2 linked regions of the Salmonirosea aquatica genome follow. The protein of the gene in region 2 interacts with the protein of the main gene of each other region in a pairwise test. Links are inferred from orthologs where the notes say so. Each region holds a gene or a part of one and is shown on either strand. Other genes may lie near its edges.

What was found.
Region 1: the proteins of rlmN (region 2) and ftsZ interact in binary tests that used the Escherichia coli proteins (3 or more experiments, as listed by UniProt). The link is inferred for Salmonirosea aquatica from one-to-one orthologs.

The regions. Positions count from the first base shown.
Region 1 is NZ_WHLY01000002.1:2,346,719-2,362,352, reverse strand. Bases 12,526-15,351 are described here. They hold ftsZ (cell division protein FtsZ), read right to left. Parts: upstream 14,782-15,351; coding sequence 13,270-14,781; downstream 12,526-13,269. Other genes in these bases: ftsA (cell division protein FtsA), read right to left, coding at 14,829-15,351; GBK04_RS10875 (DNA alkylation repair protein), read right to left, coding at 12,526-13,205. Outside these bases: GBK04_RS10935 (hypothetical protein), read left to right, coding at 1-278; GBK04_RS10930 (sensor histidine kinase), read right to left, coding at 268-2,190; GBK04_RS10925 (glycosyltransferase family 2 protein), read right to left, coding at 2,501-3,265; GBK04_RS10920 (glycosyltransferase family 2 protein), read right to left, coding at 3,433-4,206; GBK04_RS10915 (glycosyltransferase family 2 protein), read right to left, coding at 4,203-5,174; GBK04_RS10910 (phytanoyl-CoA dioxygenase family protein), read right to left, coding at 5,251-6,069; GBK04_RS10905 (hypothetical protein), read right to left, coding at 6,254-7,189; GBK04_RS10900 (class I SAM-dependent methyltransferase), read right to left, coding at 7,327-8,208; GBK04_RS10895 (flavin reductase family protein), read left to right, coding at 8,379-8,855; GBK04_RS10890 (GH3 auxin-responsive promoter family protein), read right to left, coding at 8,869-10,395; GBK04_RS10885 (radical SAM protein), read right to left, coding at 10,533-11,510; more of GBK04_RS10875, read right to left, coding at 12,510-12,525; more of ftsA, read right to left, coding at 15,352-15,634. UniProt on the Escherichia coli protein: Essential cell division protein that forms a contractile ring structure (Z ring) at the future cell division site. The regulation of the ring assembly controls the timing and the location of cell division.
Region 2 is NZ_WHLY01000002.1:3,229,188-3,244,923, forward strand. Bases 5,780-8,707 are described here. They hold rlmN (dual-specificity RNA methyltransferase RlmN), read right to left. Parts: upstream 7,800-8,707; coding sequence 6,759-7,799; downstream 5,780-6,758. Other genes in these bases: GBK04_RS14695 (inorganic phosphate transporter), read right to left, coding at 5,780-6,651; GBK04_RS14705 (CvpA family protein), read right to left, coding at 7,812-8,345; GBK04_RS14710 (GatB/YqeY domain-containing protein), read right to left, coding at 8,416-8,707. In the rest of the region: GBK04_RS14670 (hypothetical protein), read left to right, coding at 1-241; GBK04_RS14675 (vanadium-dependent haloperoxidase), read left to right, coding at 409-1,770; nadB (L-aspartate oxidase), read right to left, coding at 1,831-3,438; GBK04_RS14685 (hypothetical protein), read right to left, coding at 3,549-3,992; quinolinate synthase NadA, read right to left, coding at 4,067-5,062; more of GBK04_RS14695, read right to left, coding at 5,230-5,779; more of GBK04_RS14710, read right to left, coding at 8,708-8,868; GBK04_RS14715 (pyridoxine 5'-phosphate synthase), read left to right, coding at 9,041-9,763; tRNA 2-selenouridine(34) synthase MnmH, read left to right, coding at 9,884-10,906; GBK04_RS14725 (cytochrome P450), read right to left, coding at 10,993-12,381; purH (bifunctional phosphoribosylaminoimidazolecarboxamide formyltransferase/IMP cyclohydrolase), read left to right, coding at 12,566-14,101; GBK04_RS14735 (ABC transporter permease), read left to right, coding at 14,288-15,532; GBK04_RS14740 (DUF3299 domain-containing protein), read left to right, coding at 15,649-15,736.

The sequences.
Region 1 (15,634 bases), 890 kb from region 2 along the record:
AGGTACTTATCAAGCGCTGGCGCAAGGAAAAGCCCCGTCGGTTCAGCAAGTCCAGCCGGATGGCGGTCCGTATCTGGAAACGATTTGGTATAATCGGCATCGCGCTGCTTACGCCGCTTCTTTTCACCCCTATTGGAGGGACCTTTATAGCCGTAGCCTTCCGGGTACACCGGCAGTCGATCTTTTTGTGGATGCTGATCAGCGGAGTTACCGTTGGGACGGTACTTTCCTACCTGGTGTATAGCCTGAAATTTGTGGAGCGGTGGTTTACGCGATAGGTACCGTAAAGAAGAATTCGGTAAACTCGCCCTCTCGGCTAACCAAATCGATGGTACCCCCGTGGTCATTGATGATAATATCATACGCCAAAGCTAATCCTAACCCGGTACCCTGCCCTGCGGGCTTCGTGGTAAAAAAGGGTTGAAAAATCTTCCTTTGTAAATTTTCCGGAATGCCCACGCCATTGTCCCGAATCCGCATTTCGATGCAATCGGGCAATTGCCGTGAGGTAACGACCAGGCTGGGTTCGTAGGCCTGCATCCCGGCTTTTTGTTTCATCTCGATGGCATAGTAAGCGTTGTTGAACAAGTTGACGAAAACCCGACTCACATCCTGAACTACCACGGGTACCTGGTTGAGGGAAGGGTCGAGTTGGGTGTGTAGGGTAGCCTTAAAACTTTCTTTTTGAGAACAGTACCCCTGGTAGGAAAGCCGCAAGTATTCATTAGCCAGTTGATTCAGATCGGTAGGTTCTTTAAGGCCCGTGCTGATGCGCGATTGGAGCTGCATGTTTTTCACGATCGCGTCGGCGCGCTTGCCGTGTTCGTTTATTTTTTTCAGGTTCAATTCGATGCTCCGTACGGTTTCGGCCTGAAACTCCTTGTCGATCACAGGTTTTGTTTCTTCCGCTTTCCACTCTTCGATAAGCTCCAGCCCGAATTCAGAAAAGTTATTGACAAAGTTCAGCGGATTCTGAATTTCATGGGCGATGCCTGCCATGAGCTCACCCAGGGATGCCATTTTCTCGCGCCGGATGAGGTGTGCCTGGGTAGCTTTCAAATACTCCAGTGACTCCTGTAGCTGTGTGGTGCGTTCTTCCACCTTCTTTTCCAGATCCGAAGCATAGGAAGCCAGTTCGGAACGGGCTTGCTTAAGTGTGCCCGTCATAAGATTGAAGTTTTCGGTAAGAAAACCGATTTCGTCGTTGGAGGTGACTCTGACGGATGTGTCCACGGCTCCTTCGCGTACCTTGTTCACTCCCACCAGCAACCGTTCGAGCGGTATGATAATACTGGCACGCAAAATGATGGGGTATACCAGCGCTACCAGAAAAGTGGACATAACGATCAAGCCACAGACATTGATTAGATTTTCCTGGATCTCAGCCCGATGGACCAAATCTTCAGGTGGAAAAGGAGGAAAAAAAGTAAGGGTGACCACTGAAAGTACCAGCATGACCAGCACGAACGTAAAACCCACCAACTTGACCTGAAAAGTGATGGGAACTGTTGAAAATACTATGTAGAGGATGGCTCCTCCCAGAATCCCGATCCAGGTGAAAAGAAAATAGATCCAGTACCCTACCGAGCTATAGATCCCAATCGTGACCGCATCAATTTCTGAGCCGATAAAGAACAACTCCATCAGCATCAGCAACAAGCAGGCGGTCATGGACTGCCGATTGCTGTGAGTACGGAAGTAGAATACTTTTCGGAGATATACCAGTATGGTCCAGCTTATGATGAATAAAGCCGGAATAGCGATTATGACCGGTTCTTCAAATTCCCGATGTCCCTGACTGGAAAAAACATGGTAGACATAATATAGCCACACCAAACTTAAAGCCGCAGTACAGACCCACAATACAATTTTACGCTCCCGTTTGAAGGGGTTTTCGGGAAAAAGGTAGGCGAGTTGTATTTGAGCCAGCAGGATGAATACGCTGGATAAGCCATAGACCAGCACCAACTCCCACTTGCGCCAGGGAACGGATTCCAGATAGACGGGATTGAGACCGAACGTGATTACATTATCGAATTGCCACCCCAGGATACCCACCGACGCTGCGATGAGCCAGCGCGTCCAGGAGGGCTTATGCTCGAGATTGGAAAAGGAAAGGATGACCAATCCTGCCGTAAGGCACAGGATTAGAGACATCACCGCATGGGGATGTAGTAAAATTTTTTCCATAAAAGTTTTTGCGCTGAGTAGCTAAAGCATTTGCCTGCACTTCCCCGCAAACAGAGGACGGCTATGTAAATGTACCTGCTTTGGAGTGCTAGTCCAAATACTGACGGCATGATTTAGTAAAGGGTATTTTTTAGTAGCCTATCCAGGAATTAGGCAAGGCGTGCCACTCAGTATCAGGAGGATACAGAAGATCAACAAGCTGAATCTTTTTTGCGTAAGAAAATCTTTTTGATCGCTGGCGGCAGAGCCGCTGAACTGCACGTGAAATGGGTGTAACCGACAAGAGCAGAGGAAGAATGAGGGTAAACTCTTAGCGGCTGACTTGCTTGGACGGTTGCTTTGTTTTTTTCATAAAATCACCCTGGGCAAAATACTTCTCGATGAGGCAGTACATCAGGATGAAAAAGTAGCGGCTACCCATTTCCTTAATTTTCAATTTGGACTCGCCGTATTTCCGGTTGGTCCAGCTATTGGGCACTATGGCATAGTTGTAGCCCCTTACTATGGCTTTGAGCGGTAGCTCGATGGTAAGGTTGAAGTGAGGCGAAAGAAAGGGCTTGATGCCCTCTATCGTCTCGCGTTTATAGAGTTTGAATGCATTGGTGGTATCGTTGTAGCTGATACCCATGACAATTCGTACGATAAAATTAGCGACTCGGTTAATGAATTTTTTCAGTTTCGGATATTCCACCACCTTCCCCCCTTTGGACCAGCGCGAGCCAAATACACAGTCGTAGTTCCCTTCCAGCATTTTGAAATAGTACTTTACCAGGTCGTCGGGATCGTCGGACATATCGGCCATAAATACAGCCACACAATCGCCGTTGAAACGTTCCAGACCGTAGCGTACCGCGTATCCGAAACCGTTGGGACCAAGATTGGTATAGTATACCAATTCGGGAATTTCTACGGATAGTTCATCTAATACGCGCAAGGTTCCGTCTTTTGAGTTGTCGTTGGTTACCAATATTTCGTGTGGAATATTGTATTTCCGCAAAGCCTTATTCAAAGTCCGAAGGGTGTGGGGAATGGATTCTTCTTCGTTGTAGGCAGGAATAACTACGCTTAATTTCATAGACAAACAGCTGGATTTGAAAGCCCAAAGATAGGGAGAAAAAGGGTCAACGCGGGGGACATGGTCTTAAATGGACAGAGGACTACGGCTTAGTAGAAGTCTGAACTGTAAGCAGGGCAAGAATCGAACCACTTCGCGCAGAGGGTACCCCCTGCCCCCTGTAATCGTCAATAGGTGAATCGAGCTTCATTTGCCTTCAGCCAGGCCCTGACGTTTTCAAACATCTCCTTTTTATTTTTTACAAACCATTCATTCGCGGGCGTATGAACATGGCTTAGTCCCTCCTTATGCTTGCGATAGACACCCATCACGTCGGGAAGGTACCCTATTTTACCACGGGCGGCCAGTTGCAGTACCAGGGCCCAGTCTCCGGCGGCGGCCTGGGCATGCCAGTCTGCGAAATCTTCGGTCAGGAAATAGTTGCGGTACATCAGGCTCGCCGTGGCCATGAACCAGCGGTCGGCCAGTAAATCGTCAATCGTGGAGGTACCTTTTTGATCAGGGGTATTGAACAAATGTCCGGGTGAGCCATCTTCGAAGACGACCCGCACATTGTGATGGCAGATGACAAAATTAGGATGAGTATCCAGGAAGTCGACCTGCTTTTGCAATTTCTGAGGATCGGTCCAATAATCGTCGCCCTCACAAAGCGCCACGTACTCACTCCGGCAGGCTTTCAACAGAAAAAGGACATTGTTCCGTCCGGCAAACTCGCGCGGTACGTTTGGCCCTAAATTCTTGGGATGTAGGTAGGCACGGATGCGATCGGGGTAGCGCTCGGTGTAGGCCTGGATAATAGCTGGTGCACCATCCGTAGAACCATCATCACCAACCACGATCTCGTAGGAAAACGTAGTTTGCTGCGCCAAAGCTCCGTCGAGCATCTGCGCGATATAATCTGCGTGGTTGTAGGTAGGTACACAGACCGAAACCTTCGTCATGTCGTTCGCCGTAATCGGTGTGGCAGCAACGCAAAGAAACTGTAAATGTCCACAACCCACTTAGGCAGGATATAATCACGGAAGATTTCCCGGGTTTCAGCCTGATCGGGTCGGCGGTACTGCAGGTAGTGGACTGCCAGCCCTGCGCGCCGAAAATAGCTTCTGCCATATTGCCGGGCGTCGAGCATCATGCGGTGGTAGCGGGCTATATTCTTGCGAAGCAATGAGTTGTATTGGTGCCTGGTTTCGGCATTGATTCCCTCGTACATCATAATGCGGTTGCTGAGAAAACGAGCGTCGCGATAGTGGTCTTTAAAGCTTGCTCCCGCGTGGTTTTTTCGATAAACCGACATAGTGTCAGGAATATAACCGATAGGGCCGTTCTTAGCCAGAATCACGTAGCGGGGTATATCGCCGCTCGTCGATTTCAAAAACCATTCGGGATAGTGAATCAGGCCATGCTTAAACATCACCGCCGAGGTAGCCATGAACCATATTTCGTCTTCGCCAATGAGATCGTCCATCCCAATGACCTGCTTCTGATCAGGGGCGTTGACTTCCCGCGCGGGCGAGCCGTCCTCATAGGTAATGAGGGCATTATGAAAACAGGCCGAGAAATCAGGATGGCTTTCCATAAAATCCACCTGTTTTTGCAACTTGTGCGGGCTTGTCCAATAGTCGTCGCCATCCAGCGGAGCAATGTACTTTCCCTTTGCCAGCTTGAGGGTTTCGATGGTATTGAAAAGCCCGTTTTGGCCAAGATTAGTCTTGTGCAAAACGGGCTTTACCTTGTCAGGGTAGCGTTTCTGGTAATCTAGGATCACATCCCGGGTACCATCCGTAGAATAGTCGTCACCCACTAGAATCTCGTACGGAAAATCCGTAATCTGATTGAGTGCGCTTTCGATGGCTTGCCCAATAAAAGCTACCTGATTATATGTAAGTATCGTTACGCTGACTTTGGTCATGGCTGAATGAGTGAATGAAAGACGGCGTGCTCCTTAGTGGTATTTGCCCGTGCAACCCCGTCATAGCTCATAACTCCTATCTGTACAAATCCTTCAATTGCTGAGGGGTAGGAAAATTTGGTGTCACCAAATCGGGTTCCGGCTTGTAAATATAAGCCATGGGGTATCCCCGTTCAATAAAAGTAGGCTCGGCCAGATTGTTGTAGCGCAACTGCACCGACCAGCGGATGTTACGGGTAACATTATTGCCCGACTGGTGTACCAAAAAAGCGGAGAAAATAAGAACATCACCTGCCCGGAATTCTGTCTGCACAAAATCCTCTTCTTTCAAGGTGGCCGTTATGCCGCCCTGATAGCCGGAAGTATTGGCTTCCAACAGCCCCGATTTGTGACTGCCCGGAATCACCTGCAACGCGCCGATTTCGGCGCCAGCTTCCACCATCGGAAACCAGATCACGGTACTGTCCAGCGAGCCTTGTCCAGTACGCCAATCCTGGTGAGCATCGAGCTTCCAGTGCTTGCTGCCGTCTTTGGACAGGAACCGGCTATTGAACTGCATGGCAGGACGCGCCCCAATCACGGGTTTTTCGATGCCGATTTCTTTTAAAATAGCTTCAATTTGCTTGCTTACCGCCAGGCGATGAAGCGAAAATGAATGCTGAACGGTCTTACCCGTATTGACGAAAGCGTCGAAATCTTTTTCAAAGAAATCAAACATGGCCGCCTCAAAGGCATCCCGATCCTCGATATCGACCGGTTGCCCCGCAACCCGTTTGATTTGGGTGGCAAAAATCTCCCGCGCCTCGCGATAAATTTCCGCTACGGTTTCCTGGTCCAGAAAGTTACGCAGCAACACGTAGCCGTTTTTATTGAACTCTTCCTTATGCGTTGTCATGGTTTTGTTTTAGATGTGTGTAAAAAGATAGTGCTAGGTACTACTCTTTTTTGCGCCAACGACTGACCCACCTCAGTTCGTACATTGATTTTAGCTAGTGGTGCGTTGGTTCGTTTAGAGATTGAATTGATTTAAATGCTAAAGCATTCAGTGTTGCGATATAATTTACTACCATCCACTCCAATCAATCCTCCCAGACGGCATAGGCAAAACCCGCCGCTCCAAAGCCGTTACCATTGTAGAGGAGGTACTTTTTGCCATTATGTTCATAGCGGTGGGCGTAATTAATCATGGTATAATCAAAATCCTCCGGATTCTCAGATTTCGCTATTCCCACCAAATGGTCTTTCCGTTCCCAGTGGGTACCGTCTTTTGACTCCGCGTACCCCAGCCGGTAACTTTGGTTGCGATCGGTGCGGTAGTCGCGGGTATGGCGGTAGGAATAGTACATTTTGTATAGCCCATCCTCCTTGAACACACTCGGGCGCCCCACGGCGTGCAGGAAATCGTCGAATTCCAGGGTAGGTACCTCGCTGATTTCCCAGTGAATTCCGTCTTTCGAAATTGCCGATTGCCCCCGGTAGAAGGGTTCGGGATAGCCGTGTATGTACTCGCACTTATGGCCCGATATGTACCACATCCGCCAAGTACCGTCCTCATCGATCAGGACCGACGGCTGCGCCGCCCAGATGGGGTTCTGTATGCTGCGATCCATAATGGGGCCGGTAAACATTTTCTTAAATGTAAGCCCGCCGTCATGGCTCACCGACAAGCCCATCGAGAGCCGGTAGGAGTTCCAGGTCCGGTTCCAGCCGGTATAATACAGCCAGATATCGCCGTTGGGACGGTCCACAAACCACGCGGGCATGGCTCCGGTTTCGTCATACTCGCCCGGTCCACCGAGTTCCAGAACGGGCTTGTCGTGGATATATAAAATTTGGGCCGGATCGTCGTAATCTACGTCGATGAAGGTAGGCCGGGATTGCCCCTGGGCGTCGCGCGACGAAAAATAAATCCTCAGAAAATCCTGGTGCTTATAGGCAAAAGGTACCTGCGCGTGCGAAAGGCTGTGCGGCAGGGTACCATCAGGCTTATATACTATTCCTTTTTTAATCCACATATTGATGAGTTGAGGAGTCAGGAGTTCAGGAGTTTATGAGTTCATTAGTTTGTGAGGTCAGAACAGGGTACCCCCCCTATCGACTCATGAACTTTTCACTCATACACCCATACACTTCACAAACTCGTTTCAAAAATTTACTCCCCGGCTTTCTCGGCCCTGATCCGCCAATTATCCACAAAATCCTTGCCGGGAATGGGCAGGTCAATATCTATTTCGGGGGCCTGAGCCGTTACGGTGTACTCCATGACGTAAAAAGCATTTCCAAAAACCCAGTGTAGTCTGAAATTCGCCACATTGGGGGGCACATCTTCCAGGGGTACCTCGGCGCGGAACAGCGGGTTGGCCTTCCAGAGGGTCTGGTAGGTGGGCTGGTTGCGCATCCAGGGGGCAATGCTCTCGTCGCCGATCACGACCTTTCCGCCCGGACGCACCACACGGGTGAGCTCGTCGAAGGCTTTTTTGCGCTCCGAAAAGGTATTGATCCCTCCGAAATGAAAAACGGCATCGAAGGTGTCGTCGGCAAAGGGCAGGTAGGAACCATTACCCAGGAAATAATGCACGTTAACATCGTCGACGGCCAGTTTGTCCTGTGCCAGTTTCAGCATATTGGGCGACAGGTCCGAAAGAACGGCGGTACCACCGGGTTTAACTTTTTCAAGAATCAGCGCTGAATCTTTGCCCGTTCCGGCTCCCACTTCCAGGGCGGTCATGCCGGGCTTGAGATCCATCAGGCCAATCATAAACGCACGTGTGGCGGCTTCGTCGGAATGGTTGAGGGTTTCGAAAACCCAGGAAACGCCCCGGTCGTAACGCAGGAAAGCCTGGTCGTAGAGATACTGCTCACGGGCGTCATCAGGAAGCAACTCCTTCGGGTAAAGCATATTGACGATGCCCGTGTCGCCCACTTCGTAGGTGACCCCATCCTGGCTGGTCAGGCTTTTTTCGTCATCGGCCAGTTGGAGCGGGGTATGAGTGGTGGGACAAACGAGGGCGTGCAAAAAGTCCTGGTGGGTCATTAGGCGGGGTAATTAGATTTTTTTCAGTCGGGCAAAATTAATTATTTTCCGGGAAGTACTTCCATCCCCGCTGATGTTCTTCGTGAACGCAACTGAACTGACAACAATGTCGGAGTATCCGAGTTGATCGAAGTAGGAAGAATTTATTTTTTCACAACAGCTGGAAGCGAATGCCACGAAAATTACTCAAATACAAAAACTACGACATTCACTCGATCACCACAGCTACTCCCGACGGGCGAAAAAACGCCAACATTGCCATGTGGGTCATGCAGACGGCCATGGGTGGAAAAATGCTGTGCGTAGCTCTGGACAAAACCGACTATACGCTGGAACTGGTGAAGAAAAGCGGAATTGTGAACATAAATCTACTGTCCGAAGAGCAAACCCGGCTGATTGCCAAACTAGGCCGCCAAAGCGGGAGGGAGGTGGATAAATTCAAAAACCTGCCCTACGCCCTCGACGAGCGTGGTTGCCCCTATCTCACCGAAGCAGTGGGTTATGTACAAGGCCGGGTGACGGGCTACGCCGATGGGGGCGACCACGAGCTTGTTATTTGTGAAGTGCTGAAACAGCTGGTATTGCATCCCGACAAGCCGGTCATGACGCATCATTTCCTGCGGGAGAAAGGACTGGTGCGGGGGTAGGGTACCCAGGTTGTTATTTCTCCTGACTGATTATCTCCAGTATTTCTTCCAGGTACTTGCGGTCGTTGCTCAGCCGGGGTACCTTGTTCTGGCCGCCCAGTTTTTTGCGGCGCCCCATCCATTCGTAAAAGGTACCTGGCGCCACCGTATGCACCAAAGGCGTGAGCAGGGCCATGTCCTGGAAACGCTTGGCATCATAGTCGGAATTGACTTGCCGTAGGGTGGTGTCCAGAATTTCAAAAAAGACGTTTCGATCGTGGGGTTCCTGCGAGAATTCGATGATCCATTCGTGCCGGCCCTTTGAGCCGTCGCCCATATACACGGGGCCGGCGGTGAAGTCACTGACAATGGCCCCGGTTTGTGCGCAGGCTTCGGTAATGGCGGCTTCGGCATTTTCCACGATCAACTCTTCCCCGAAGGCATTGATGAAATGCTTGGTGCGGCCGCTGACTTTCAGGCGGAAGGGGTACCTCGAAGTGAATTTGATGGTATCGCCGATCAGGTAACGCCAGAGGCCCCCGTTGGTAGAGATGACAATGGCGTAATTCTTATCCAGTTCCACCTCGTCCAGCGTCAGCGTCCGCGGATGGGGTTTGCCTACCTCTTCCGGGGGAATGAATTCATAAAAGATGCCATAATCCAGCATCAGGAGCATTTCGCCGGGCTTACTCAGATCGTCCTGCAGGCCAATGAAGCCTTCGGAAGCGTTGTACGTTTCGAGGTAATAGGTCTGGCCGGAAGGAAAATATTTTTGGGAGAACAGATTGCGGTAAGGGTGGAAAGCCACCGCGCCGTGGACAAATACCTCAAAGTCGGGCCATACGTCGAGCATGGAGCTTGCACCCGTTTGCGCCATAATCCGGTCCAGCAGTACGATAGTCCAGGTAGGTACCCCCAAAATGCTGGTTACGTTCTCCTGCGAACAGATTTCAGCCATTTTTTCCAGCTTTTCTTCCCAATTATCCATGAGGGCCACTTCCAGCGGTGGGGTACGGATGAACTGACCCCAAGCGGGGAGGTTCTGCATGATTACCGCCGATACATCGCCCACCTGGGTGCGGGGATCGTACGGGTTGGCATGGATGGTACCCCCGATGGAAAGCCCCTTGCCATCGAACACCTGGGTATCGGGCCGGTTGGCGATGAGCAGCGTCATCATGTCCTTGCCGCCCATGTAGTGGCATTCTTCCAGCGACTCGGGCGTGACGGGAATGTACTTACTGCGGGCATTGGTGGTACCTGATGACTTAGAGAACACCTCTACCGGCGATGGCCACAGTACGTTGGGTTCGCCCTTCAGTACGCGCTCAATGTAGGGGAATAAATCCTCGTAAGTCGAAACGGGTACCTGCTCCTGGAATTCACGGATGGTTCTGATCTGGCTGTAGTTGTAGCGCATGCCCCACTCGGTGTAGCGGGCGGTTTCGACCAGTTCAGAAAACATGCGTTGCTGGGTTTCGACGGGCCGGGCCATGAATTCCTGAATGCGCGGCAAACGCCGCTTCATGAACCATACCACCGTGTCGTTGACCATTCCCATGTTCTAATGTGTTGCTTCTTGGTGTAGTTGAAATGTGTTCCTGCTCTCTACAAACTTACCAAAATATTATTTTAAAAGCTGAAAATGCCCGATCGACCGGAACAACCGAGGTAGGTAGGAGAATGAGGAAAATGAGCTTAAAACCGCAGCATTTGCTTCCAGGTACCTTTGATCCGATTGTACTTCAGGGTGCTCGGCAGGGCTTTCCACCAGTATTTGTTCATTTCTACGGCAAAGGAAGGCTGCATGTAGCAATTAATGGCGCAGCCCTCGCAGGCCGGCAGCCGGCCTTCCAGGGCCACAAGCTTCTGGACTTCTTCGGATTGATAGAGCGCTTTCAGATTCCCCTCAATGGGAAATTCCTTCAATCCCAGGTGATAACACGGAAGCACCAGTTTGTTTTCGGGTGAGATGACAAGCGTAGTGCTGGCCGCTTTGCAAACAGGATCCGCGACGTGGTTGCCGCCGTCCAGACGGAGTTGCACGAAACCGTCGTTGAGGTACACGTTCTTTTGTTTGCCCCAGCGGGTCAGTTCTTCCAGCGCGGCCGGGGAAAGCCGACCGCCTACGTCGTTGTATTCAAAAACGGGGTTCAGAATCAGTACCAGGTCATTAGGTATGCAGATGTCCTCCCAGAGACGGCGGATCTGATGAATGTTTTCTTCGAAAACAGTAAAAAGAATATCAGGCCGCTCGCCCAGCCGGCGCGCTACCCCGATGGATTCCATCACCTTATCGAAGCATTTTACGCCCCGTGATTGATCATGCTCTTCCCGAATGGGCGAATCCAGGGAGAAGTGGAGCATGTCGACCAGGCCGTGCAGCCGTTCGGCGTATTTGGGGTACAGTAGCCCGTTGGTCGTGACAGTGGTGATCATCCCCTGCTTCTTGGCTTCGCGCAACAGCTCGTCCAATTGCCGGTGTAACAGGGGCTCTCCGCCCGTAAAGTCGATGACTTTTACCCCCAATGCCTTGAGATCACGGACGTTTTGCCGGAAGTTGTCGAGGGTTACGTAGGGCGAGGGCCGTTCCCAGATATCACAAAACCCACACGTGGCATTACAACGGTAGGTTAGGTAATAATTGCACAGGACAGGATGGGAAACCAGCCGCATTTCGTAAGGATGAAGGGTGAATGATGAGAGGCAGCACGGGTGCCGCCAACGGACACCTAGGTAAGCATGCCGAGCAGACTGGTAAGTTTGTCTTTCAGATCTTTACGGTCTACGATAAAATCCAGGAAGCCATGTTCCAGCACGAATTCGGCGCTCTGAAAGCCCTTGGGCAGGTCTTTGCCGATGGTCTCGCGAATGACCCGCGGGCCGGCAAAGCCGATGAGCGCCTGGGGTTCGGAAATGTTGAAGTCACCCAACATGGCGTACGAGGCCGTGACGCCACCCGTGGTAGGATCAGTCAGTAAAGAAATATAGGGTACCCCGCTTCGGAAAGCAGGGCGAGTTTGGCTGAAGTCTTGGCCATTTGCATCAACGAGAAGCCAGCCTCCATCATGCGCGCGCCGCCCGATCGGGAAATCATCAGGAAGGGTGTTTTGGTTTTCAGGGCGTGGTCGATCGCCCGGGCGATTTTCTCACCGACGACCGAACCCATAGAGCCTCCAATAAAATTGAAATCCATACAGGCCACCACGATGTCGGACTCGTTCATTTTACCGTAGCCGGTGCGTACGGCATCTTTCAGGCCGGTCTTGAGCATGGTCGTTCGAATTCGGTCCGGATATGCTTTGGTATCCGTGAAATTTAGCGGATCAGCCGAAGTCATGTCCGCATCAAGTTCGGTAAATTCATTGTTGTCGAACAAAATTTCAAAGTACGCCTCGGAACCGATTTTTTCATGGTAGTTACAATGCTCGCAGGTATAGGCATTAAGCTTATGCTCACGGGTTTGCATGATTTTCTTGCAATTGGGACACTGGTACCAAAGTCCATCGGGCGCCTCGCGTTTCATTTCCGTGGGCGTACTGATTCCTTTTTCTTTTCGAATAAACCAAGACATGATGCTAGGAAGTTATTGCAGCGTTGGAACAAGTCTAATCTTTAACATAAAGCGGCGTTCGCTCCATGTTTGGGTTTCAAATATAGCAATAATTGCATTGGCTAGCGCAGCGACAGGTAGTATTGCCTGCGGAAAGGGGGTAGGTGTTCAATGGCATAGCGCAGGGAAGTACGCGGTAGGCGCTCGATATGGCGGTGCAGAAATTCCTCCATCACATCCAGATCGCGCTTCCCGGTTTCGCGCAGCATCCAGCCGATAGCCTTATGGATGAGATGGTGTTCGTGAGATAGTAAAAGCTCGGCTAGTGCCAGGAAATCGGCAAATTGATTTTTACGAATGAAATAAAAAGTAGCAATCAGCGACACCCGCTGCGACCACAGATGAGAACGCTGCGCCAGATCGTACAATACACTTCTGTCCTTATCAAATAGGTGCCTTCCCACAATATCCCGGGCTGACAAATCAACCAAATCCCAGTTATTAATATATTCCAAATGGGCCAGGTAGCTTTCGAAAATGGCTTGCCGCTGTGCTTCTGAAGCTTTAGGGTACTGCCTTACCCAAATGAGCAACGCGGCAAAACGGCATTCGTGTACCGGATCGCGAAGCAGATTTTCCACCGCTTCAAATTCCAGATGTTGCCATTGACGGGCTACCTTTCGTACTTCTGGATTAGAAATTCCCCAGAATACATCACCCTCGGCGTATTGTCCAGGTCCGGTCTGGAAGAATCTTGCTACCTGGACCGCCCGTGATTCGTCAGCCAGTTGGGCTAGCGCGGCTCGGATATTTTCCACCGATTGGAAGATTTTTAGGGGAGGAACAAAAACAAAAGCGGGGTTTGAGCCCCGCCTTTGCCTATTAGTTCAATCGGATTTGCTCCATTTCACTGGCCGGAATGCTGGGCTTGCGCCAAAGGTCGATCTGGCTACGCCGAAAGGCCGGGCTGCGATCAAGATCGTCCCAGTTTATTTTTTTCTTGTCTCGAAACCGCTCTACCATTTCTTTAATCCGATCGTATTCCGCATCTGACCAATCATCGCCCTCGGCTTGTCCAGGTACCATGCCGCCGTACGTATGGACGGGTGAGGGGTCGTAGGCAGGGAAGAATGTTTCGGGTTGGGTAGGTAATTCGCTGGTGGGTACCATCTCAGTGGGCGGCGCCACAAAAGGACTGGTAGGGGTACCTATCCCAGCCTCGGCTACAATAATGGTTTCGGGCTTGGTGGGACTCTCTTCGGGGGGAGTAGGCATGTCTTCCAGTGTAGCCTCTGGTGTTTCCTCGATCTCGGGCTCTGTTTCCTGAACCACGGTTTCATCTTCCGGTTCCATGGTCGCTTCTACTCCCGCAATGGGCGAATCGACACTATCAAAGCCCGCCGCTACTACCGTGACCCGGAGTTTTTCACCTAGGGTATCATCGGTAATGGTACCTAATTTGAACAGATGTGCTTCGCCTCCCACCTGGTCAAGAATGTACTTCCAGATTTCTCGCTGTTCCTTAACAATGGCCTCCCTTTTATTACTGGATGCCAGCGTGACCAGAATCCGCTTCGCACCCTTGATGTCACGGTCATTCAGCAGGGGAGAATCCAGCGCTCGGCGGATGGCCTCGTGCGCCCGGTTTTCACCTTCTACCTCAGCGGTACCCATTACCGACTGTCCGGCTTGCTTAAGAACTTTCTCGACGTCCCGGAAGTCGGTATTGATATTCCCGCTGGTGGTAATGATTTCGGAAATACTTTTTACGGCGTTGAGGAGAATGCTGTCGGCTTGGGCAAATGCCTCCGTAATGCGCATGTCTTCAAACAGCTCTTCCAGCTTGTCGTTAAGAACCACCAGTACGGTGTCACAGTATTTCTTGAGCTGCTCAATTCCTTCAAAGGCATGTTTTTTCTTGACTGTACCTTCCCACGAATACGGGGCCGTGACCACGGCTACCGTCAACAGATTCATTTCTTCCTTGGCGATCTGGGCAATCACCGGGGCAGCACCAGTTCCGGTTCCTCCTCCCATACCTGCCGTAATGAATACCATTTGGGTGGAGCCGCCAAGCAGGGATTTCAGTTCTTCAATCGTTTCCAGGGCAGCCTCGCGACCTCTTGAAATTTCCATTCCTGCTCCCAACCCCTTCGTGAGGGCGGCCCCCAACTGGATTTTGGTAGGAACCGGACTTTTGAGCAAGGCTTGGCGGTCGGTGTTGCAAATGGCAAACTCCACATCTTTGATTTTTTTCTCAAACATGTAGTTGACCGCATTACTACCTCCACCCCCTACTCCAATCACCTTGATGATTGATTGTTCTACGGCTTTATCCTCTATTCCGTTCACGATGTAGTCTTGTTCTAAGGCGTTTAACAAATTGGTATTCATGGGCGTGTACTTCGTTTCAGTCTGTTTGATGAACTACTAAATTCGGATCAGTATCCTCCTCCGGTCTTATCCTCTTTATCATTTCGGTCCGTACCGAAGAAGCGGCTCCTCAAATTCCAATTTGAAAAGAAATCGGTTGTTCTCTCGGTGGAGTCGTCTTGCTCTTTGTGCGTCGTTTTTTGATGGGTCGTGTGAGGCGCGCAAATCGAGTTAAGGCGCTTGTCAATTTTCTTGATGCCTGCCCAGGCCAGGCCCAAGGCGGTGGCATAGCTGGTGTTGCTTACCTCGTCGGCTTTGGGCGTATGAGCCAGACGTTCGGGAATTCCCACCCGCACAGGCATGTCATTGGCCACCCGGCTGAACAAGGTTTCTATTTCCGGCAGATTAGCCGTGCCCCCTGTAAGCACGATGCCACCAATAAGCTCGTCGGCCAGGCCCGATTCAAGAATATCGGCATATACCAGGGCAGCGATTTCCTTCAGGCGCTCCTCGATGATAAGGGCTATATTCTTTTTAAGTACCTGCTTGGCGGGCCGTCCTTTGAGGTAATTGACCAGAATTTCAATGTTCAGAGCCGTATGCGCCGATAGGGCTTCGCCAAACTCCTTTTTCAGAAGCTCGGCATTTTCAAGCTGAATCCCGCATCCGGCTTTCAGGTCGGCCGTAATGTGGTGACCCGCAATGGGCAAAGAGGAGATATGGCGAATAATGCCTCCCTGGTAAATGACAATATCGGTGGTATGATCACCAATATCGACTAAGGCGATACCGGCCTGTATTTCATCTTCACTCAGTACGGCTAGTCCCGCCGCAATGGGAGCTAGCAGAAGTTGATCGTATTCGAGTGTAGGAT
Region 2 (15,736 bases):
CTTCGCCCTGGCCGAACGTATTCAACAGGAATTTGGCCACAATGTAAATAAGTCGGGCAATCCGCTCGAAAAAAGCACAAAAGTATTCTCAACCGCCATCAAGCACTACCTTTCCACACAGCGCCGGGTTACGTTCTACCTGTGGGAATTGATGGAAGGTACCTCCATGCTTTCCAGTTATCCCGTGAACTGGTCGGCTTATGACCTGTCCCCGGCTACTCCACCACCCGATCTTGTCTGATTTGTTTTATTTCAAGTACCAATCGGTGTCAATGATCCTGACGTATACGAATGCGTTGGCCATGAACGGATTGCTACTTTCACTAAGTAAATCATTAATCGGGCTGATTACGGACCTATTTTAAGAAAATGGGTCAGAATAGCCGATTTTTCAAAAAAACAGACCAGATGAAAAAATTTTCTTTCCTGGTGGCATTGCTTGCCGCCACTACTTTCGCGTCGAGTTGCCGCCAGACTACAACGCCTGAGGTATATAATAAAAGTGCCTCTGATCCAGAAATGATCCACGACCTTGGCGAACAACTGACTGATGTAGTCATTCACGATATTTTCAAGCCACCCGTAGCTAGCCGTATTTACGCTTACTCAAACCTGGCGGCTTACGAAGCCCTGGTACCGGGGCATCCAGAGTACCGTTCCTTAAGCGGGCAACTCAACGGCTTTGAACCTACCCCCCAACCCGAACCGGGTAAGGAGTACTGCTTTCCGCTGGCTAGCGCCAAAGCCTTTACCATTGTGGGCAGGACGCTCACCTTTTCCGGTGATATGTGGGATACCTACGAAAAAGATTTCTTCAAGAAATACGAGGCGATGGGCATTCCCGACGATGTGATCGAACGCTCGACTGCTTATGGCGAGGCCGTTGCCAACCATATTATTAAGTATTCGGGAAAAGACAATTATAAGCAAATCAGAGGATTTCGCTATACCGTAACCAACGAACCAGGTACCTGGGTACCTACCCCGCCTGCTTACGCCGATGCCTGCGAACCAATGTGGAATACGGTGCGTCCTTTTACCCTTGATTCGGTGCGTCAGTTTGTTTGTCCGCCGCCGGCTAAGTACGATTTGAGTAAGAACAGCCCCTTTATGAAATTGACTTATGAGGTATATGATACAGGCAAAAACCTCACCGAGGAACAACGTACTACGGCTTATTTCTGGGATGACAATGCCTTCGTAACCAATGTGGTAGGCCATGTGATGTTTGCCAATAAAAAGATGACCCCGCCGGGCCACTGGCTAGCCATTACCCGCACCGTGGCTAGAGACAAAAATCTGGATTTGATGCAAACGACCGAGGCCTATACGTTGGGTTCTCTGGCCATGTTCGATGCCTTTGTTTCGTGTTGGGATGAAAAGTACAAAAGCGTGCGCATTCGGCCCGAAACGGTCATCAACAACGGCTGGGATCCCGAGTGGCGTCCGTATCTGGAAACGCCCCCTTTCCCCGAGTATGTAAGTGGCCACAGCTCTGTTTCGGCGGCTTGTGGTACCATATTGACCAATCTGTTGGGGAATAATGTGGCGTTTACGGACACGACCGAGAAAAAGTACGGCCATGGTGTGAAGTCGTTCAAGTCATTCGAGGAAGCTTATTGGAATGCCTCGTACAGCCGTATGTACGGCGGAATCCACTACCGCGATGGCGTGGAGGAAGGTACCCACCTGGGCGAGACGGTAGGCAAATGGGTTTGGAAAAAGGCTCAGACCCGAAAGGATAGAAAAGAGCAGGTAGCCTCTCGCTAAAAGGGTGGTAAACTGCAACAGAAAGGCCTGATTCGTGAGAGTCAGGCCTTTTTGTTTGGGTTATATCAAGGGCATGACAGCCGTAGCTTTTTCGGGTTTGATATTGTCCAGGTTGTAGTGCAGTCCGACATTCTCACGCCGGGCCATGGCCATTTTCAGCACCAGGTAAGATACCGTAATCATGTTCCGTAGTTCACAAATCGCCACCGAGACTTTCGATTCACGGTAGAGTTGCTCGTGCTCTTCGTGCAACAGCTGCAGGCGGTCGTAGGCTCGCTTCATGCGTCGGTTGGTGCGGACAATACCTACGTAGTTGGACATGATGCTGTTCAGTTCGCGGGTCATTTCAGTTACGAGTACCTGCTCCTCGGGATGGGTGGTACCCGAGTCGTCCCATTCGGGGATGCCTTCCGGAATGACGGCTTTTTCGTAGTGCTCGACGGTATCGAGATAGGCGCGGTGGCCAAAAACGGCCGCTTCCAGCAACGAGTTGGAAGCCAATCGATTGGCTCCATGCAAGCCTGTAGCGGAACACTCGCCCGCCGCATACAGGAACTGAATATTCGTTTTCCCCCACTCATCGACCTTGATGCCCCCGCACATATAATGTTGCGCAGGTACTACCGGGATCATATCCCGCCGTACATCAATCCCGATGTTGAGGCAATACTGATTGATATTGGGGAAATGTTCGAGGAATTTTTCATAGTCCAGATGGCGTACATCCAGATAGACATGCTCCACCCCGTGGGTTTTCATCTCGGAGTCGATGGCGCGGGCCACGATGTCGCGTGGAGCCAACGAGAGTCGGTCATCATAAAACTCCATGAAGGTACTGCCGTCGGCGTGTTTCAGGATACCTCCGAAGCCACGTACCGCTTCCGAGATCAGGAAGGAAGGTTTTTTGCCCGGCTGAAAAAGGCTGGTGGGATGGAACTGGATAAATTCCATGTTGTCACAAATGCCCTTGGAGCGGTAGGCCATGGCAATGCCGTCGCCCGTAGCGATGGTAGGGTTGGTGGTACTTTGGTAGATATTCCCGATACCGCCCGTGGCTACCAGGGTCGTCTTGGCGAGGAATTTTTCTACCGCTCCGGTCTTCAAATCCAGCACGTACGCGCCAAAGCACTTGATGTCCTCCCGATAGCGGTATACCGTTTCGCCCAAATGGTGTTGAGTGATGAGTTCGACGGCATAGTAGTGGGTGAAAATCTGGATGTTCTTATGACGTTTGACTTCCTCAAGCAGGGCGCGCTCGATTTCGTAGCCCGTGATGTCCTTGAAATGCAAAATCCGGTGATCGGAATGGCCTCCCTCCTTGGCCAGATCGTAGTCTCCGTCGCTTTCTTTGTCGAACCGGGTACCGTAGTCGATCAATTCCTGAATACGTTCCGGCCCCTCGGTAACGACAATCTCGACGATATTCCGCTTGTTGATCCCATCGCCGGCGTCCATCGTATCGTCGATGTGCTTCTCGAAGGTATCGCCCTCAGCCCATACTGCCGCAATGCCTCCCTGAGCGTATTTGGTGTTGGTTTCGTCGGCCTGTACCTTGGTAATGACGGCGATGGAAACCGCTTCATTGCCTTCAAAATGTCGGGCTAACTTGGCCGCATAGCTGAGTCCGGCAATTCCGGAGCCTATTACAAGAAAATCGAATTGAGCCATAGAAACGAATGGTGGAAAGATAGTTTAACGGTTTTGCTCCGGCGTACCCGCCCGGCAATGAATGCTAGAGTAAACGCATAAAGATTTTATCTCATCATTTACCCCTTCTATCATTCAATAGTAGAATTATTGGTAAAGCGTAAGGTTAGCTTCGTTACCCTGGGCGGATCGTATACGGTACTACGGGTTTCCATTTCGAAGGTACCTTCGTAAACGTTGCGCGGATAAATGTTCCAGCCTCCGGTTCCCGTGGCCGAGTCACGCAGGGCGATCACGTTTTGGGGTACATAGACCTTCCACTGGTAATGCTGCGTAGTGTCGTCGCCCGTCATGTGTCCTTCGAAACCTCCATCGGGATAAAACTTCACCCAATCCATGTGGCGGTCGAACCGCACGCCGCTGATGTGGGGTAGGTGCTTTCCTGCTTTGAATACCGGGACCTCATCCATCGCGATCTGCTCGATGTGCCAACGGTCGGCGGCTAGTAAACGCTTTTGTGCTTCCTGTACGTCGTCGGCGGGTCGGTGGCAGGACAAACCTGTAAGTACCAGCAAACAGCACAGATGTTTCGTGCTGATTGTAAACCCAAACGGTTTCGAAATACAAATACGCACAGGTTTTGAATGCCTCAAATCCCTTTACTCAGTTCCAGCATCCTCGCCACCGATTCGTAGGCTTTCACGCGGATGTTTTCAGGTACGATAATCTCAGGCTGCTCGTAAAGCAGCGCATTGTACACTTTTTCCAGCGTGTTCATTTTCATGTACGGGCATTCCGAACAGGCGCAGGTATTGTTGTCGGTGGCGGGTGCCGGAATTAGTTTTTTATGCGGTACCGACTGCTTCATTTTATGTAGGATACCTGCTTCGGTAGCTACGATGAATTTTTCGTTCACATCGTTTTGCACGAATTTCAACAGTCCGGTCGTGGAACTTACAAAGTCAGCCTGAAGCAGAATATCTTCCTTACATTCGGGATGGGCGATCAGTAGCGCATCAGGATTATCAGCCCGTAGTTTTTGCAATTTCTCGCGTGAGATATCGATATGCACGATGCAGGCTCCGTCCCAAAGTACCATGTCTCGTCCGGTTTTCTGCGCCACGTAGCGGCCCAGGTTGGCATCAGGAGCGAAGATGATTTTTTGATCCTTGGGCAGACTGTTCACAATATGCAGCGCATTCGAGGAGGTGCAGACAATATCCGTCAGAGCCTTGATTTCGGCGGAACAGTTGATGTAGCTGATCACGATGTGATCAGGGTACCTTGCCTTGAATTCGGCGAATTTATCCGCCGGAGCCGAGTCGGCCAGCGAACAGCCCGCGTTTAGGTCGGGAATCACCACTTTTTTGTTGGGACTCAGTACCTTGGCGGTTTCACCCATAAAATGCACACCGCAAAACACGATCATGTCAGCTTCGGTAGCAGCGGCCTGCTGTGAAAGGCCTAAGCTGTCGCCGATGTAATCGGCCAGATCCTGAATGGCGCCGTCCACATAATAGTGAGCCAGAATCACCGCGTTCTTTTCTTTTTTCAGCCGGTTTATTTCAGCCACCAGATCCATATCGTCGGCTACGGCCTCGTTCACATAGCCAAAACGGGAAACCTGTTCAAGTATATCGGTCATGGGTTGATGTTCAATATTCGTACCTTTTTACTTAATAACGTTCCAAGGTACAAATATTCCCAAAATCTTGACAAAAGCGTACCAAAAAGAGAAAGCCGTCACGCTCGGAATAAAGAGCGTGACGGCGGCAGTCGGGTAGGTAGTAAGGGTGTATTATTTAATGAAAATCAAAAGATCCACCGGAAGAAGGTATATAGGGTACCTGACAGGATCATGGTGACGGGCAGCGTAAGCACCCAGGCGATGGCGATATTGCGGACTGTCCCACCCTGCAAATTCTTGATCCCTTTGCTGGCTACCATGCTCCCGGCAATACCCGACGACAGTACGTGGGTGGTACTGACCGGAAGTCCCAGCCAGGAAGAAACGCCGATGGTACTGGCCGCGACCAATTCCGCCGAGGCTCCCTGGGCGTAGGTGAGGTGTTGCTTACCGATTTTCTCGCCAATAGTGACCACGATGCGTTTCCAGCCCACCATAGTACCCAGACCCAGGGAAAGGGAAATCATCAAAATTACCCAATCAGGGGCATAGTCGGTAAAGCGGCGAAGCCCCTGTTCCTCTCCGATCTGCTTCTCAAGAACATTGGCGTCGGCCAGGCTGAGGTTAGCGGTCCGGCTGTTAAGCAAATCCTTGATATTACGGCTAATCAGAAGGACTGAGCGCCGGGCATTCAGGCGTTCGCCTTCGGGCAACGTATTATCGACAAGAGGTTTGCTGATCTGCGTTTTTAGAGAGGCGATTTCGCGTTTTGTGACAACCAGTTCAGCTCGATCCCTGGCGGAAAGCAGCGTAGGGTTGACTCGATTGACGATGGTTTCGATTTGAGTAAGATTTTCCCGCATCAGAAGAGGATTCTTACTGTTGTCGAGGGCAAAGTAGGTAGGGGTAATGCCAATTAGAATCAGCATAATCAGGCCCACCCCCTTTTGCCCGTCGTTGGAGCCATGGAAAAAACTTACCAGGGTACACGTCGTTATCAAAATACCGCGAATCCAGGCAGGGGGCGGCTGGTTTTTCTTGGGTTCACTGAACACAAGGTTTCGTAAAGGTTTGTCTAGCGACCTTCTCAGAATAAACATCAACACAATGGCCAACGAGAAGCCAAAAAGTGGGGACGTAAAAAGTGAGATGAAAATTTCGGTAGCCTTAGCGGTGTTGACCCCCGTGCCGCTGGTATTTTCCGGCATAAAGGTAAAAGCCAGTCCTACGCCCAGAATAGAGCCAATCAGTGTGTGCGAACTGGAACTCGGAAGCCCGAAGTACCAGGTACCCAGGTTCCAGACAATCGCGCTGAACAGCAAGGCCAGTACCATCGCAATACTGTGATATACATTCTGGTCGATGAGCAGTTCCGTAGGCAACAAGTTTAAAATGCCCATGGCAACGGCGATGCCGCCGAAAAATACGCCCAGAAAATTACAAAAGCCCGACCACACGACGGCGGTATTGGGTTTGAGCGAGTTAGTATAAATGACCGTCGCTACTGCGTTGGCTGTATCGTGAAATCCGTTGACAAATTCAAAAGCACAGGCGGCGAATAAGCAGAAGGCCAGTAAGAGGAAAATGTCGGTTTCTAAACCAAACATAGGAAGTGAGTAAGTGGGTGCAAATTAGCCCATTGGCTAAAATTTAATGCCGCAAAAGTACGGAAATTTTGATGGCACGGTATGTTAAGAAATTGTTAACCGGCTGATTATTCCTTATTGGCCAACTGCCCGCAGGCCGCGTCTATATCTTTTCCGCGGCTGCGTCGCACACTCACTGTAACACCCCGGTCTTCGAGGTAGGCCGCGAATTTATCCAGTTTATCGGCTTCTGTATTTCGGAAATCGGCTTCGGCGATGGGATTGTACTCAATGATGTTCACGCGGGCAGGTACCCTCTTGGTAAATTCCCACAGTTCTTTAGCATCTTGTAAGGAGTCATTGAAATTATTGAACACAATGTACTCGAACGTGATGCGGTTTCCGGTTTTTTGATAAAAATAATTGAGCGCCTCGGCCAGATTGTCCAGCGAATTGGATTCGTTGATGGGCATGATGCGGTTGCGCTTTTCGTCGTTGGCCGCGTGCAGCGAGAGGGCCAGCCGGAAACGTACCTCATCGTCGCCCAGTTTTTTGATCATCTTGGCAATCCCCGCCGTGGAAACGGTGATGCGCTTGGGCGACATACCCAGGCCCTGCGGCGAGGTAATATGCTCGATGGATTGCAGTACGTTGGCGTAGTTGAGTAAAGGCTCGCCCATGCCCATGTACACGATGTTGGTCAGCGGTGCCTGAAATTTGGCCGTAGCCTGCCGGGCAATCTCTACCACCTGATCATAAATTTCACCCGCTTCCAGATTCCGCTTGCGATCCATATAACCCGTCGCGCAGAAGGTACACGTGAGCGAACAGCCTACCTGACTGCTCACGCAGGCCGTCATGCGGTCAGTGGCCGGAATCAGCACACCCTCTACCAGGTGGGCATCGTGCAACCGGAAGGCCGACTTGACGGTACCGTCGTTACTATGCTGTTGCTTGTCGGTGGTGAGGGCGTAAATGGCAAAATTTTCGTCGAGCAACTCCCGCAACGGAAGCGATAGGTTGGTCATTTCGGCAAAGGAGCGCGCTGATTTTTTCCAGAGCCACTCATGAATCTGCTTGGCCCGGAAGCCCGGTTCCTTATGCGCTGCCAGCCAGGATTTGAGTTGGTCCGGCGAAAGTTTCCGTATGTCTGTTTTTATAGAATTCATGAGTCTGCTCGCTTACTTATCTAAATATTCCTGCTTCCAGTCACGGATCAGCTCGCTGCCCGCAGGCAGCCATTCAACCGCCTTGGTGATGACGATGGGCGCAATGGGAACAACATACGGGTACAGGTACGTTCCCTCGGTCCGGTGCGCGGGAATATCGACCCCCATGGTACTCAGCAACCAGAAAAAAACGCTCGCTCCAAAGACCCAGGTGAACAGCCCCACCGCAGCGCCGGCCAGGCTGTCGAAGGTACCCAGGAGCGAGTACTTCAACGAGCGGCGGATCGAGTAGCCGAATTGATTCAGTAGGAAGACGGTCGGAAAAAAGATGACCGAAAAGCCAATGAAGGGCAGGATTCGCCGCGCCACCGTATGCCCGACGTGCGGCTCCAGAATTTCCATCCCTAACCCCAGAAACTTGAAGCCCACCACCATAGCCACCACAAAGGCCACAATGCCCACAATCTCGACGAGCAAGCCTTTGCGGTAGCCGTTTACTGCGCCCCACAACAACGGAATCAAAAGTAATAAGTCAAGTAGTTTCACAGAAAATAGCTCCCCGCTTCTATGAACGGTACCCCCTGCCCTGGAAAGAGAGGGGACAAGGGGTGAGGTGTTATTTTGCCAACAAACTCTTCACCAGGGTGGAAACCGTGCGGCCATCGGCCTGGCCGGCTAGTTCCTTGGTAGCTACGCCCATCACTTTGCCCATGTCCTGAGGGCCGGACGCCCCCACGCGGGCGATGATGTCTTCGAGCCGGAATTTTATTTCGTCTTCGGTCAACTGCCGCGGCATGAATTGTTCGATCACGGCCAACTCGGCTTCTTCTTTCGACCACAAGTCCTCACGCCCCTGAGCCTGGTAAATTTCCGACGATTCGCGGCGCTGCTTGGCGGCTTTGGTCAAAAGCTTAAGTTCGGCATCCTCCGTCAGTTCGCCCGTGCTGCTGCTACTGGTTTCTTCCAAAAGAATCAGTGATTTGATGGCCCGCAAAGCGCGCAATTTGTCCTGATCTTTGGCCCGCATGGCGTCTTTGATATCCGATTCAACTCTACTTTTTAGTGACATAATTGTAATTAAATGTGGTATAGGCCGAGCGACGCATCGCCCACCTGCCCGGATTACGGCTAAATATTCATAAGGTACCTACCCGAACAATTCTCTAAAAACATACGTTCGGAAAGGGTAACTTTGCCACAAAGATACGAATACTCCTCCATCAATCCATTGGCCCTAATCCATGACCCGACTTAGCGTTAATATTAACAAAATAGCTACCCTCCGCAACTCACGCGGCGGTGATAATCCCAACGTAGTCAAGGTAGCGCTCGATTGCGAGCGCTTCGGTGCTCAGGGTATCACGGTACATCCACGGCCGGACGAACGGCACATTCGCTATCAGGATGTCTATGATTTGAAAAAAGTAGTAACGACGGAATTCAATATCGAAGGCAATCCCTCTGAACGGAAGTTTGTGGATCTGGTATTGGCCAACCAGCCTGCCCAGGTGACATTGGTGCCGGACGCCCTCGGAGCCATTACCTCCAATGCGGGCTGGGATACCATCACCCACAAGGACCGGCTCACCGACCTGATTGCCGAATTTAAAGAAGCGGGTATCCGGGTGTCGGTGTTTGTCGATGCCGACGAGCGCATGGTAGAGGGCGCCAAAGCCTGCGGAGCCGACCGCGTGGAGCTTTATACCGAACCCTACGCCGAGCATTACTTTAAAAACCAAAAAAAAGCCGTGGCTCCCTTCGTGAAAGCCGCCGAAGCAGCCCGCCGGGTAGGTTTGGGCCTGAACGCCGGCCACGATCTGAGTCTGGACAACCTGCGATTTTTACAAAAAAGCATCCCTTGGCTCGACGAGGTTTCTATCGGCCACGCCCTGATTGCTGATGCGCTTTATTACGGCCTGGAAAATACGATTCAAATGTACCTGCGGGAGCTAGATCAATTTTGACGGGTCGCCCGTACGATGATAGAATGAGTGATTGAGTGTATACCCGCATAGGTACCTCTTCTCAGCCTTTAATCTTTCTCCCATTCATTCTTTTTCCTCCATTTTTCCTTATCCATAAAAATGCCTACCCCAATCCCCGTCTCCGCCTTCCTGCAAAAAGCCGAAACGCTGCCGGTCGTGGACGTACGGTCGCCGGGCGAATTTGCGCAGGGACATATTCCGGGGGCGGTTAACATTCCGCTTTTTAGCAATGAGGAAAGGGCAAGGGTAGGTACCCTCTACAAGCAAATCGGTCAGGAAGAGGCATTGCTGTTGGGGTTGGAACTGGTGGGGCCAAAGATGGCTGACTTTGTGCGTCAGTCAAAGGTACTGGCGCCCGATAAGGAAATCCTGGTACACTGCTGGCGTGGGGGCATGCGCAGTGGTTCATTTGGCTGGTTGCTCGAAACCGCCGGCATGAAAGTCAGCACGCTGGTAGGTGGCTACAAGGCTTTTCGGAATGAGACGTTGGCAGGGCTGGAAACTCCCCAAAATGTAGTGATCCTGGGTGGCAAAACGGGTAGCGGCAAAACCGAAATCCTGCACAAACTCCGCGAACTGGGCGAGCAAATCATTGATCTGGAAGGTTTAGCGAATCACAAAGGCTCATCGTATGGAGCCATCGGCCAACTACCCCAGCCCAGTTCTGAGCACTTTGAAAACGAAATCTACGCCCGGTGGCGACAACTTGACCCTACCCGCCGCGTCTGGATCGAGGACGAGAGCCGATCCGTGGGCCATTGCCTGATTCCAGCGGCTGTCTGGACACAAATGCGGCGTGCGCCGCTAGTGCTAGTAGACATGGATAAAGCTACCCGCATTGAACGGCTGGTGCGGGAGTACGCCTGTTTCGATATAAACCTGTTGCATGAAGCTACCCACCGTATTCAGAAAAGACTGGGCGGCCAGCACCATAAAGCGGCCATCGCCGCCCTCGATCAAAAAGACTTCGCTACCGTAGCCGACATCACCCTAACCTACTATGACAAAGCGTACCAGCACGGCATCGGGGATAGAAAGGTACTTCACACGTTGAAAACGTCCGAGGACAATCCGGCAGAATTGGCAGAACAATTGGCCCTTGTAGTTAAGGATGAGCCGTAAAAGGCTAATTTTTAGGTATCAAAGAAACTCGTTCTCTTGATTTCCAGGTTTTGCTTGAAATTTGTAAGGCCGTTGACCTTTCATAGTTAGCCCTTTACCTTTTTTAATTTCAACGTAACACTTCCTTTCGGCCGTAGAGTCACCATTGGCTCTGGTTCCACTACCTGATCAGGCGAAAGCAGGCTGACCTCAAAATCACGCAGCAGAATGGCCAGTACCAGTTGCATTTCGAGCAGGGCAAAGTTGTTGCCGATACATAGCCTCGGTCCGCCGCCGAAGGGTAGGTAGGCGTATGTCGGGCGGTCTTTGGCGTTTCCTTCGGTGAAACGATCAGGATTAAATGCCTCAGGCTCCTGCCAGTATTCGGGCCGGCGGTGCAGCGTATAGGGGCTGATCAAAAAATACGAATCGGTCGGGAAAGCGTAGGGGCCGATTTGATCTTCGGCCAGTGAGCGCCGGCTAATGACCCAGGCGGGCGGGTAGAGCCGCATTACTTCCTGTACCACTTGCAGCGTATAGCGTAATTCCCGGGCTTTTTCAAAAGTCGATTTGTCTTTTTGTGCGAGTACTTCCGTGCTTTCTTCGCGGATTTTGTGGGCTACCTCGGGGTACCTTGCCAGTAGGTACAACGCCCATGAAAGGGCATTGGCCGTAGTTTCGTGGCCTGCCATGAAAATGGTGGTCACCTCATCGCGGAGCTGGCCGTCCGACATGGTTTCGCCCGTTTCTTCGTCGCGCGTGCGCATCAGCATATCCAGCAGGTCGTCGTAGCGCAGGTCAGGGTCTTGCTTCCACTGCTCACGACGGCCATTGATAATACCATAAATCACTTCTTCTACTTTTTGGACGGCGCGCAAAAACTGCACATTCCCCGGAGTAGGGTACTTCAGCGGAACACGAATAAAACTTTTCAGCGTGTTGTCGGCAAAATGCATAATGCCATTGAGCGCATCGGAAATGCCCGCTACCCGATCGCCCACATCGGTACTGAATAAGGCTTTGGTTACGATATTCAGGGTGAGCCCCAGCATGTCTTTACTGATGTCGCGCGGCTGGGTTGGATCGTGGGTTTTCCAATCGGCCACCAATAGTTCGGTTTCCCACGCCATCATGTCGGTCATCAGGGCCAGGCGTTGTTTGTAAAAGGCCGGTTGCGCCAGCTTGCGCTGCCGTCGCCAGAAATCCTCTTCGCTGGTCAGCAGCCCATTGCCCAGAAAAATCGCCAGAATCCGGTAGGCCTCGCTCTTGTGGTAGTTACGGTTATTCTCCTGCAAGATGTACTTCGCGTCCTCAGCGGTCTGGACAATGTTCAGCGTACGGCCTAGTACCTTCACGGTCGCGAGCCGTTCGTATTGCTCCTGTAGGCGCAGCATAAAACCCAACGGATCGCTGATAAAGGGGTAGGTGCTTCCTACCAAAGGCCACCCCCGGTGGTGTGGGACAGTAGTGAGAGTAGGAACGATTGAGGTAGCCATAGGGGACTAAATTGTTCGGTTTGCTTTATATTTGAAACTTGATGAAGCCGCTGTCCAAAAGTGTTACGCTATAAGGTACGCTGATTGAGCTTCAAATTCAGGTATCTGCTTAACCTGGACAACATCTTTTTTATTACCTAACGAATAGCCAATAGCTTATTGCTTACGGCCTAAAGCCAAAAAAATGTCCAAGAAAATCAAATCCGCCCTCATTTCTGTATACTCCAAAGAAGGTCTGGAGCCACTCGTACGGCTGCTGCACCAGAATGATGTGAAACTCTACTCGACGGGAGGTACCCAGACCTACCTCGAGGAATTAGGGCTTCCGGTTACCGCTGTGGAAAGCCTGACGGGGTACCCTTCCATCTTTGGCGGGCGTGTCAAAACGTTGCATCCGGTCGTTTTTGGGGGTATTCTCTACCGCCGTGACCACGCAGGCGACGTGGCACAAGCCGAACAGTTCAACATTCCGGCCCTCGACATGGTCGTGGTGGATCTGTATCCCTTTGAGGATACTGTAGCTTCCGGGGCCAGTGCAGCCGACATTATTGAAAAGATCGACATCGGGGGAATCTCCCTGATTCGGGCAGCGGCCAAAAATTTCAAGGACACCCTGATTGTTTCCTCGCGCGACCAGTACGCAGGTACCCTCAAACTGCTCACCCAAAAAGAGGGCAGCACGGATGAAAGCGACCGGCGCGAATATGCCGCGGCCGCCTTCGGGGTATCGTCGCATTACGATACGGCCATCAACCAGTGGTTTGTAAAAGGCGATTCCAGTAAGGAAGAGAATATCCGGCACTTTGAAGACCTACCTTCCCAAACCCTTCGTTACGGCGAGAATCCTCACCAGAATGCTACCTTCTACGGTGATCTGGACGCCATGTTTGTCAAATTGCACGGCAAAGAGCTATCCTACAACAATCTGGTGGATGTGGATGCCTGCGTGGGTTTGATCGATGAATTCCTGAATGCCGGACCTACCTTTGCCATCATCAAGCATACCAATGCCTGTGGTATTGCCTCGGCCGCTACGGCGAAGGATGCCTATCTCAACGCGCTGGCCTGCGATCCGGTATCGGCTTTTGGCGGCGTGGTAATCACCAATACCAACGTGGATGCCGAAACCGCCGAAGAACTGAACAAGCTCTTCATGGAAATCCTGATTGCCCCGGCGTACAGCGAGGAGGCGCTCCAGATTCTGCAATCCAAGAAAAACCGGATTCTACTCAAGCGTAAGCCGCTCACGCTGCCTGGCGAAATGTTCAAAACAATTCTTAATGGGGTACTTGCTCAGGATAAAGATAATGTGACGGAAACAGCGGAGCAAATGACTACCGTGACCGAAAAAGCACCCACCGAAGCGGAACTGAAATCGCTGGAATTTGCGCTGAAAGTGTGCAAGCATACCAAGTCCAACACCATCGTACTGGCCAAGGAAAACCAACTACTCGCCAGCGGTACCGGCCAGACTTCCCGAGTGGATGCCCTGCGCCAGGCCATAGACAAGGCGGCCGCGTTTGGCTTCGACCTGAACGGCGCTGTGATGGCTTCGGATGCTTTCTTCCCGTTCCCGGACTGTGTTGAAATCGCGAAAGAAGCGGGTATTACGGCGGTCGTGCAACCCGGTGGGTCCATCCGCGATAAAGATTCCATTGCCTACTGCGACGCCAATGGCGTGGCGATGGTCACAACCGGAGTGCGGCATTTCAAGCATTGAGTTTAAGAGGGACAAAGGACCGGGCTGGCGTACCAGAAAAAGGCACAGAGGCACAAAGTGAAATAGTGCTATTCTATGTGAGAACGAAGAAGTAGTTTGCCTTGAATTTATTTAAAGTACTCTGTAAATCAGTTTTTTAAAAAGCCACTGACCAGCAGCTATAAGCTAACAGCTACTTAATACTCCATGAACTTACTGAAAATCAGTTGGGCCAATCTGCGGGAAAAGAAGCTGAGCAGCTTCCTCAGTGGATTGTTACTGACATTGGGTATTGGCATAATCTCGCTGTTGCTCTTATTGAACCAGCAGCTCGATGCCCAGTTCAGGCGCAATCTTCGGGGCATCGACATGGTGGTGGGAGCCAAAGGTAGCCCGCTGCAACTGATTCTATCGAGCATTTACCAGATCGACGCTCCCACGGGCAATGTACCTCTGGCAGAAGTCAACAAGCTCAAAATGAATCCGTTTGTCAAAACGGTAATTCCGCTTTCGATGGGCGACAACTACCGGGGCTTTCGGATCGTGGGTACCACGCCGCGCTACGTTGAACATTTTGAGGCAAAACTGGCCGAAGGAAAATTATTTGCCACCACCCTGGAAGCAACGCTTGGCAGCAAGGTGGCCGAAGCCTCGGGCCTGAAGGTAGGTGATACCTTCGCCAGCGCCCACGGACTCGATGAAGCAGGCGATGCCCACGGACAGACCAAGTACCGGATCGTCGGCGTTTTCGAGCCCAACGGCTCGGTGGTGGATCAGCTCATCCTGACCGACCTCAGCAGCGTGTGGGCCATCCACGAGCACGCCGAGGTACCCCCGGCCGGAACCAAACCGAATGATCCCGCCCACGAGGTACATGACCCGGAATTCGCACCCGTAGCCGCCGACGAAAAGGAAGTTACCAGCGCGCTCATTGAGTTTCGTAGTCCCATGGGGCTAGTGGCGCTTCCCCGGCAGATCAACGCCAACACGTCCATGCAGGCGGCTCTGCCCAGCATCGAGATCAACCGACTGTTTTCATTGCTCGGCGTGGGCATCGACACGCTCCGCGCGCTGGCGCTGGTGATCATGCTCATTGCCGGCGCCAGCGTGTTTGTCTTCCTATACAATTCGCTCAAAGACCGGAAGTACGAAATGGCCCTGATGCTTTCGATGGGCGCCACCCGGACGCGACTGTTTTTGCTGTTGTTGCTGGAAGGATTGTTTTTGGCTCTATTAGGGTATGTTTCGGGTATTTTGTTGAGCCGCATCGGGCTGTGGCTGTTCAGTCGGGCGGCCGAGCAGGATCTGCATTATTCGCTCGGTCAGTTTGGATTTTTGCCCGAAGAAGGGTACCTGTTGGGCGCTGCCTTGCTCATTGGCGTACTGGCCGCTGCCTTGCCCTCGCTGGGGGTATATCGGCTGAATATCTCCCGCACGCTGGCCGAAGACTAGGCTGGGGTACTTGCTTTTTGAATGGGATTTGATTTATTTTTGTTAAAACAATCATTTGTAGTGTACGTTCCGTAAAGGAATTACGTAAAAACTCAATCCTGATTCATCCAAATACTATGAGGAAATATTCGCGTACCTTGATCCTGGGTCTTTTTGCTACTTCTATTTTGTCGTTCACGCCCGCGGCTGTTCCCGTAAAACTTA